2 regions of the Streptomyces sp. NPDC007164 genome follow, and region 2 is predicted to be linked to the other one. Evidence: riboswitches for the same ligand, from Rfam matches in the RefSeq annotation. Region 2 holds a riboswitch; the other holds the start of a gene.
What was found. Region 2 has a riboswitch for glycine ahead of gcvT (glycine cleavage system aminomethyltransferase GcvT). Riboswitches for the same ligand answer to the same signal wherever they lie in the genome.
Positions count from the first base shown of each region.

Region 1 (4,229 bases), on a different contig from region 2:
ACCCCACCGATGAGCTGGCGCGGCGGCGTAATCGCGCCGGCTGACGCGGCCGAGGGTTCGGGCGCGGCGATTGTCAGTGCCGTAGGGCAGCATCGATTGATGTGAGAGCCGCGCCCACCATCCTGCATCTGGACATGGATGCCTTCTACGCCTCCGCTGAGCAGGCGGCGAAGCCCAGCCTGCGCGGCAAGCCGGTGGTGGTGGGCGGGCTCGGACCGCGTGGAGTGGTCGCCACCGCGTCGTACGAGGCCCGTCGCTTCGGGGTGCACTCGGCGATGCCCACGGCGCAGGCGCGGCGGCTGGCGCCCAACGCGGCCTATCTGGTGCCCCGCTTCCAGCTGTACCGGACCGTGAGCGACCAGGTGATGGAGCTGCTGGCGAGGCTCTCCCCGCTGGTGGAGCCCCTCAGCCTGGACGAGGCCTTCGTGGACCTGGAGGCCGGGGGGACGGCCGACGACGCGGCTTCGGCGCGGGAGATCGGTGAGCAGTTGCGTACGGCCATCAAGGCGGTCACCGGGCTCACCGGATCGGTCGGGCTCGCCGGTTCCAAGATGCTGGCCAAGATCGCCTCGGAGGAGGCGAAGCCGAACGGCCTGCTGCTCATAGAGCCGGGCACGGAGCGGGAGCTGCTCGCGCCCATGTCGGTGCGGATCCTCCCCGGTGTCGGGCCGGCGACGGCGGATCATCTGCGCCGTGCCGGGATGACGACGGTCGACGACCTGGTCGAGGCGGGTGAGGACGAGCTGGTACGCCTGCTGGGGAAGGCGCACGGGCGCTCGTTGCACCGGATGGCGTTCGGGTACGACGACCGGCCGGTGGTCGCGGAGCGGGACGCCAAGTCGGTGTCGGTCGAGGACACCTTCGACGCCGATCTGCACGACCGGGTGCGGATCAGGACCGAGGTCGAGCGGCTGGCCGACCGCTGCGTCCAGCGGCTGCGGGGCGCGGGGCGGTCCGGGCGCACGGTGGTGCTGAAGGTGCGCAGGTACGACTTCTCGACACTCACGAGGTCCGAGACGCTCCGTGGGCCCACGGACGACCCCACGGTGGTCCGTGAGGCCTCCGCACGTCTTTTGGAGTCCGTTGACACCACCGGGGGCGTCCGGCTCCTCGGAGTGGGCGTGACGGGGCTTGCCGACTACACACAGGAGGACCTCTTCGCCCAGGCCGCCGGCGAGCGCACCGCTGCCGGGGAATCGGCCCGGGAAGCGGCCGGGGAGCCGGCAGCGGGGACGGCACCGGCCGGGGACGAAGCCACTGAGCCGCCGGGCGATTCCCGGGCGGAGGTCCCGGAGAGTGCCGAGCAGCGCGCGGCACGGCGCTGGCCCGCCGGACACGACGTGCACCACGAGACGTACGGCCACGGCTGGGTGCAGGGCAGTGGTGTCGGACGGGTGACGGTGCGGTTCGAGGAGCCCGGATCGGCGCCCGGCCGGGTGCGTACGTTCCGGATCGACGACCCGGAGCTCCGGCCCGCCGATCCGCTGCCCCTGGTACGCGACCCGGTGGACTACTCGTCCTGGCCGGCCAGCCTGCCGAAGTCCCTGTCCGGTCCGGGCTCCCCGGGCGCGGAGTCCAGACCGTAGTGCCGGTAGAGCTGGAGTTCCTGTTCCGGCGAGAGATGACGGCCGACACCGAAGTCCGGTGCGTCCCTGATCAGGGCGCGGTCGAAGGGGATGCGCAGCGTGTCCTCCACGAATTCGCTGGGTTCCAGGGGGACGAACGCGTCCCGGCTGAAGAGTCCGGTACGTACGGCCGCCCACTCGGGCACCCCGGTCGCGTCGTCGAGATACACCTCGTCCACAGTTCCGATCTTGGTGCCCTTGCGGTCGAACGCCTTGCGGCCGATCAGGCTGCGCGGATCGATGTCGGTCTGCACGGTCCCTCCCACTGGTCGCGGCTACTCCACAAGCACTACAAAAAGGCAGATCCGGGTGGTTGGCCACTCGAGAAATCAGCCACGAACCCCGCTGGTAGGCTGGTCATGGCTGCTGACCCCGTGCGGGAGAGTCCTCCGGAGCTGATCCGAAGGCGCCGAAGGAGCAAATCCTCCCCGGAATCTCTCAGGCCCCCGTACCGCACGGACGAGGTCACTCTGGAAAGCAGGGCGGGTTTTGTGCGGCCGAGTGCCGGTGCGATTCCCTTCCTCACCGACGGTGAAAGCCGGTACGCCGCAGGGCGCGCCGGTGAAGCTCTCAGGTTGAGATGACAGAGGGGGAGGCCGTTCGGGCACCCGCGCCGCGGTGCCCCTCGCAGGTCGTTACAGACCAGGAGGCCTCCACCATGACCCCCCGCCGCACTCCGCTCTCCCAGCTGGAGCAGGGCATTCCGTTCGAGCAGCGCCACATCGGACCCGATGCCGAGGCGCAGTCGAAGATGCTCGCCCAGGTCGGTTACGGCTCGCTGGACGAACTCACCGCGGCCGCGGTGCCCGATGTCATCAAGAGCGCGGAGGCGCTCGGACTGCCGGCCGCGCGTACCGAGGCCGAGGTGCTCGCCGAGCTGCGTGAGCTCGCGGACCGCAACCAGGTGCTGGCCCCGATGATCGGGCTCGGCTACTACGGCACCTTCACCCCGCCGGTGATCCTGCGCAACGTCATGGAGAACCCCGCGTGGTACACGGCCTACACGCCGTACCAGCCGGAGATCTCGCAGGGCCGGCTGGAGGCGCTGCTCAACTTCCAGACGATGGTCGCCGAGCTGACCGGGCTGCCGACCTCCGGCGCCTCGCTGCTCGACGAGGGCACCGCGGCCGCCGAGGCCATGGCGCTCTCCCGGCGCGTCGGCAAGGTGCGCAACGGGGTCTTCCTGGTCGACGCCGACGCCCTGCCGCAGACGATCGCGGTCATCGAGACCCGCGCCGAGCCGACCGGTGTCGAGGTCGTCGTCGCCGACCTGTCCGAGGGCATCCCGGCGGAGATCGCCGAGCGCGGTGTCTTCGGCGTGCTGGTGCAGTACCCGGGCGCCTCCGGAGCCGTCCGGGACATCAAGCCCGTCGTCGAGCAGGCCCACGAGCTGGGTGCGGTCGTCACGGTCGCCGCCGACCTGCTCGCCCTGACCCTGCTCACCTCGCCCGGTGACCTGGGCGCGGACATCGCGGTCGGCACCACGCAGCGCTTCGGTGTGCCGATGGGCTTCGGCGGACCGCACGCCGGATTCATGGCCGTGCGCGAGAAGTTCGCCCGCAGCCTTCCCGGCCGCCTCGTCGGTGTCTCCGTCGACGCGGACGGCAACAAGGCCTACCGGCTGGCCCTGCAGACCCGCGAGCAGCACATCCGCCGCGAGAAGGCCACCAGCAACATCTGTACCGCCCAGGTACTGCTCGCGGTCATGGCCGGAATGTACGCGGTGTACCACGGCCCGGACGGGCTGCGGACGATCGCCCGGCGCACCCACCGTTACGCGACGATCCTGGCCGAGGGCCTGCGCGCCTCCGGGGTCGACATCGTGACCGGCGCCTTCTTCGACACCCTCACCGTGCGCGTCCCGGGCAGGGCCGCCGAGACCGTCGACGCCGCCCGCGAGCGCGGGGTCAACCTGCGGCTCGTCGACGCCGACCTGGTGTCCGTCGCCTGCGACGAGACCACCACCCGTACGCAGATCGCCGCCGTCTGGGCCGCCTTCGGTGCCGACGGTGACATAGAGGCGCTGGACGCCACCGTCGCCGACACGCTGCCCGAGGGGCTGCTGCGTTCCGACGAGATCCTCGCTCACCCGGTCTTCCACCAGCACCGCTCCGAGACCGCGATGCTGCGCTACCTGCGCAAGCTCGCGGACCGGGACTACGCGCTGGACCGTGGCATGATCCCGCTCGGCTCCTGCACCATGAAGCTGAACGCGACCACCGAGATGGAGTCGATCACCTGGCCCGAGTTCGGCGCGCTGCACCCCTTCGCGCCGGCCGAGCAGGCGCAGGGCTTCCTCACCCTCATCCGTGAGCTGGAGGAGCGTCTCGCCGAGGTCACCGGGTACGACGCGGTCTCGATCCAGCCGAACGCGGGCTCGCAGGGCGAGTTCGCCGGCCTTCTGGCCGTACGCGCGTACCACCGTGCCAATGGTGACGAGCAGCGCACCATCTGCCTCATCCCGTCCTCCGCGCACGGCACCAACGCGGCCAGCGCCGTCATGGCCGGCATGAAGGTCGTCGTCGTCAAGACCGCCGACGACGGCGAGGTGGACATCGAAGACCTCCGCGCCAAGATCGAGAAGCACCGCGACGAGCTCGCCGT
Region 1 covers NZ_JBEYFB010000056.1:27,475-31,703, reverse strand. Annotated here, with positions in the region: gene ABZ622_RS36630 (MerR family transcriptional regulator) at 1-44, shown strand, start outside; gene ABZ622_RS36625 (DNA polymerase IV) at 102-1,586, shown strand; gene ABZ622_RS36620 (PRC-barrel domain-containing protein) at 1,511-1,879, opposite strand; glycine riboswitch at 1,993-2,089, shown strand; gene gcvP (aminomethyl-transferring glycine dehydrogenase) at 2,284-4,229, shown strand, end outside.
Region 1: another riboswitch for glycine. It lies ahead of gcvP (aminomethyl-transferring glycine dehydrogenase); the one in region 2 lies ahead of gcvT (glycine cleavage system aminomethyltransferase GcvT).

Region 2 (4,229 bases):
AGGTCACACAGGGGGCGTAGCCGAGGCCGTCGACCTCCATGTTTCCGTACTGGGCGTCGGGCGAGCCCGCCTGGCCCTGCCAGAGGAGCATCCAGATCCGGCCGCCCGCGAGGGCCTGCAGCAGCGCCTCGTACGCGTCGTAGCGCCCGGGCGTCACTTGGCGCAGCATGTGCTCGACCTGCCCGGCCGCCGCGGTGCCTGACGCACTCACCTGGTCCCGCCCCTCTTCGATCCACTGTGTCGGCCCGCCGCCCCGGGCACACGGGTGCGGCATGATGCCGAGGCACCAGCCATGAAACCAGCTTAGACCGACCGGCAATTGGGGGGTGGGAGAAGGAGCGGGGCTGGGTGCGTGCGGCTGCAAGGCGGAGGATTGAGGCAACGCGGAGCGTTGTTGATTGACGACAACGCCGCAGACGCGCGTGCCCAGCCCCGCGACGCCGCCCCCCAATTGCCGGTCGGTCTTATGCGCCGGTCCTGACACCGACTTGACGTCATGGGTCCGAGCGGTGTTCCCGGCCGGTGCCCGGTGGGGGCCCCGCGCCGGGTTCTATATGCCCGCTCGCTGGTAGAACGGCCGGATCCGCTCCCGCATCCAGTCGCCGACCGGGTCCTGTGCCACGTCGAGCAGTACGAGATTGACCGGCCAGGGAACCTCGACCCGGCCCAGAGCGCGGCCGAGGGCGTCCATCGGGGCATTGCGCCCCGCACCGTCCCAGGTGGAGAACTCGACGCCGATGAAGAGGACGGGGTCGCCGCCCTCGATGCTGGCCAGCGCCCGGCGGGCGGAGAGCACCACACCGCTCTCCTCGAACTCACCGGCCGCGGCGGCCAGGAAGTCGACCGGCTCCTCCTTCCAGTCCGGCTCGTACAGCCGGACCCTGCCGCCGCCGGCTGGCCCGTCCAGCGGAGTGCGCCCGGCCCGGCAGAGTTCGGCCACGGCGGGCGGGGGCAGCGGCATCCCGACCGCGCCGCCCGGGTTCACCGCGATGCCGAGCTGCGGCGGCAGCCCCCGGGCGAAGTCGCGGGCGGGCGCGACGGTGAAGGACATATGGGTGCCGACACAGGCGAGGAACTGCTGTTCGGAGCTGAAGACGGGGACGTACGGGGCGCCCTCGATCTCCACCGCCGGCAGATCCAGCGCCCCCGAGTCGGGACCGCCGCCGTTGGGCAGCGGCACCCAGACCTGGCTGCGGCCGAGCACCTCGACGAGCCGTCCGCCCGCCTCCGGGCTGCCCACCGAGGCCATCAGCACTTCTTCGAGCTCATTGGCCGGCCATCCGCCCTGCGGATGGGACTGGACCTGCGCCGGAACGTCCACTGCTTCCCCTTCTCGCCCAAGCCTTCCGGCAGAAGATTAACGCCCGGCCCCGCCACCGACCCGCGGCCCGGTCACCGGCCGCCGGGCGGCCCGTCCGCGAACCCGATCCGGGCGAGCCGCCCCGCCGCCTCCCGGTCCAGCAGCACCGCCGAGCCGCACCCGGGCGGCAGCAGCCCCGTCTCCGTCGCCCGCAGCAGCCTGCCCACCGCCCTGCGGTGCCGGGCGAAGGCGTATCCCGATACGCCGCGTCCGCGCTCGCGCTGGCCCTCCCGCGCGGTCTCGGGCGTGACGTCGAGCAGGACCAGATGCAGCACCCGGCCCCTGCGCCGCGCGTCCCGGGCCAGCCAGCCGCGCACCCAGGACTGCGTCCCGCAGTCGTGGACGACGACGGACTCCCCGGAGCGCAGCACCCGCCACAGCCCCCAGTAGTGGGCGGCGCGGACGAGCGGGCGGTAGAGGGCGTACGGGAATAAGCGGGGCACGGACCGCGCCCAGCGGTCCCGGGTGTCCTGGGAGTCGATGGCGTGCGCCGTCGTCACCGCGCGCCGGATGAGCGTCGACTTGCCGCTGCCGGGCAGCCCGGAGACCACCACCACGTCGCCCGCCGCGAAACGCAGGGCGCGCGGGCTGCGCCCGGCCCGCTCCCGCAGATCCCGCACGACGGGCGCGTGCGGGCCGGACACCTCCCTGGCCGGGGCCCCCGGCTGTGCGGGCATCGCCCCGTGCGCGAACCCCGCGGTCGTCGCGTACCGCTGCAACGTCATCGCCCTCCCCCTGTCGGATCACCCCACGTATGCCCCTGAAGTGTAAAGAAAAGGTAATGCGGCACAACCGTCCGCGCCGGTGATTTCCGGCGGGGGACCGGGGCCCCACTCCGGCCCGATGCGTGCGATGATGGCCCGGCCAACTGCATAAAGGCCGTTCGAATCCGCGCGGGAGAGTTCCGGTCACTGCTGTGCCGGGCGCCGAAGGAGCAAGTTCCTCCCTTGAATCTCTCAGGCCCCGTACCGCGTGGATGAGGCAGATCTGAAAAGCGGGCCGCTTCGCGGCTCCACCCAAGGTGCAAGCCGGACCCCTCCAGGGGATCTCGGCGAACCTCTCAGGTTCCGATGACAGATGGGGAGGGATCGTCCTCGTCGTCATGCCCTGGGAGTCATATCCATGAGCACCGCCCCCCGCCTCACCGCCCTCGATGCCCTGCATCGCTCGCTGGGCGCCACGATGACCGACTTCGCGGGCTGGGACATGCCGCTGCGGTACGCCAGTGAGCGCGACGAGCACAACGCCGTCCGCACCAGGGCCGGCCTCTTCGACCTCTCGCACATGGGCGAGATCACCGTCACCGGCCCCCAGGCCGTCGACCTGCTGAACTTCGCGCTCGTCGGCAACATCGGCACCGTCTCGGTGGGCCGCGCCCGCTACACGATGATCTGCGCCGAGGACGGCGGCATCCTGGACGACCTGATCGTGTACCGGTTGGGGGAGGCGGAGGCCCCCGAGTATCTGGTCGTCGCCAACGCCGGCAACGCCCAGCTGGTCCTCGACTCGATCACGGAGCGCGCCGGGGGCTTCGACGCCGAGGTGCGCGACGACCGCGACGCGTACGCGCTGCTCGCCGTCCAGGGCCCGGAGTCCCCCGCCATCCTGGCCTCGGTCACCGACGCCGACCTGGACGGCCTGAAGTACTACGCCGGTCTGCCGGGCACGGTCGCCGGTGTCCCCGCACTGATCGCCCGTACCGGCTACACCGGCGAGGACGGCTTCGAGCTGTTCGTCGCCCCCGAGCACGCCGAGCAGTTGTGGCGGGCGCTCACCGAGGCCGGTGCCTCGCGTGGCCTGATCCCGTGCGGCCTCTCCTGCCGCGACACGCTGCGTCTGGAGGCGGGCATGCCGCTGTACGGGCACGAGCTGACCACGGAGCTCACCCCCTTCGACGCCGGTCTCGGCCGGGTCGTGAAGTTCGAGAAGGAGGGCGACTTCGTCGGCCGCAAGGCCCTGGAGGCCGCCGCCGAGCGCGCCGAGACCGCCCCGCCGCGCAAGCTGGTCGGCCTGGTCGCCGAGGGCCGCCGGGTGCCGCGCGCCGGCTACCCCGTTGTCGCCGTGGGCGGATCCGGCGTCCAGGTCGTCGGCGAGGTCACCTCCGGCGCCCCGTCCCCGACCCTGGGCAGGCCGATCGCCATGGCGTACGTCGACGCCGCGCACGCCACGCCCGGCGCCGAGGGCGTCGGAGTGGACATCCGGGGCACCCACGAACCGTACGAGGTCGTGGCGCTGCCGTTCTACAAGCGCCAGAAGTGACGTCGGCGCTCCCGAAGAAGTGACGCAGTCGCGTCTCACACCGTAAGACCACCGTTCATCAGCACTCCCCCGCGTACAGGAGAATTCAGGTCATGAGCAACCCCCAGCAGCTGCGTTACAGCAAGGAGCACGAGTGGCTGTCGGCCGTCGAGGACGGTGTGGCCACGATCGGTATCACCGAGCACGCGGCCAACGCGCTCGGCGATGTCGTCTTCGCCCAGCTTCCCGCGGTCGGTGACACGGTGACCGCGGGCGAGACCTGCGGTGAGCTGGAGTCGACCAAGTCGGTGAGCGACCTGTACTCGCCGGTCACCGGTGAGGTCACCGCCGCGAACCAGGACGTCGTGGACGACCCGTCGCTGGTGAACTCCGCGCCCTTCGAAGGCGGCTGGCTGTTCAAGGTACGTGTCGCGGAGGAGCCGAAGGACCTGCTCTCCGCCGACGAGTACACCGAGTTCTCCGGCAACTAAAGACCCCAAGGGACCACCTGATGTCGCTTCTCAACTCCTCCCTCCACGAGCTGGACCCGGACGTCGCCGCCGCTGTCGACGCCGAGCTCCACCGTCAGCAGTCCACCCTCGAAATGATCGCCTCGGAGAACTTCGCTCCG
Region 2 covers NZ_JBEYFB010000034.1:60,935-65,163, forward strand. Annotated here, with positions in the region: gene ABZ622_RS31115 (enhanced serine sensitivity protein SseB C-terminal domain-containing protein) at 1-211, opposite strand, end outside; gene ABZ622_RS31120 (enhanced serine sensitivity protein SseB) at 551-1,321, opposite strand; gene ABZ622_RS31125 (AAA family ATPase) at 1,393-2,085, opposite strand; glycine riboswitch at 2,245-2,341, shown strand; gene gcvT (glycine cleavage system aminomethyltransferase GcvT) at 2,483-3,619, shown strand; gene gcvH (glycine cleavage system protein GcvH) at 3,712-4,089, shown strand; gene glyA (serine hydroxymethyltransferase) at 4,110-4,229, shown strand, end outside.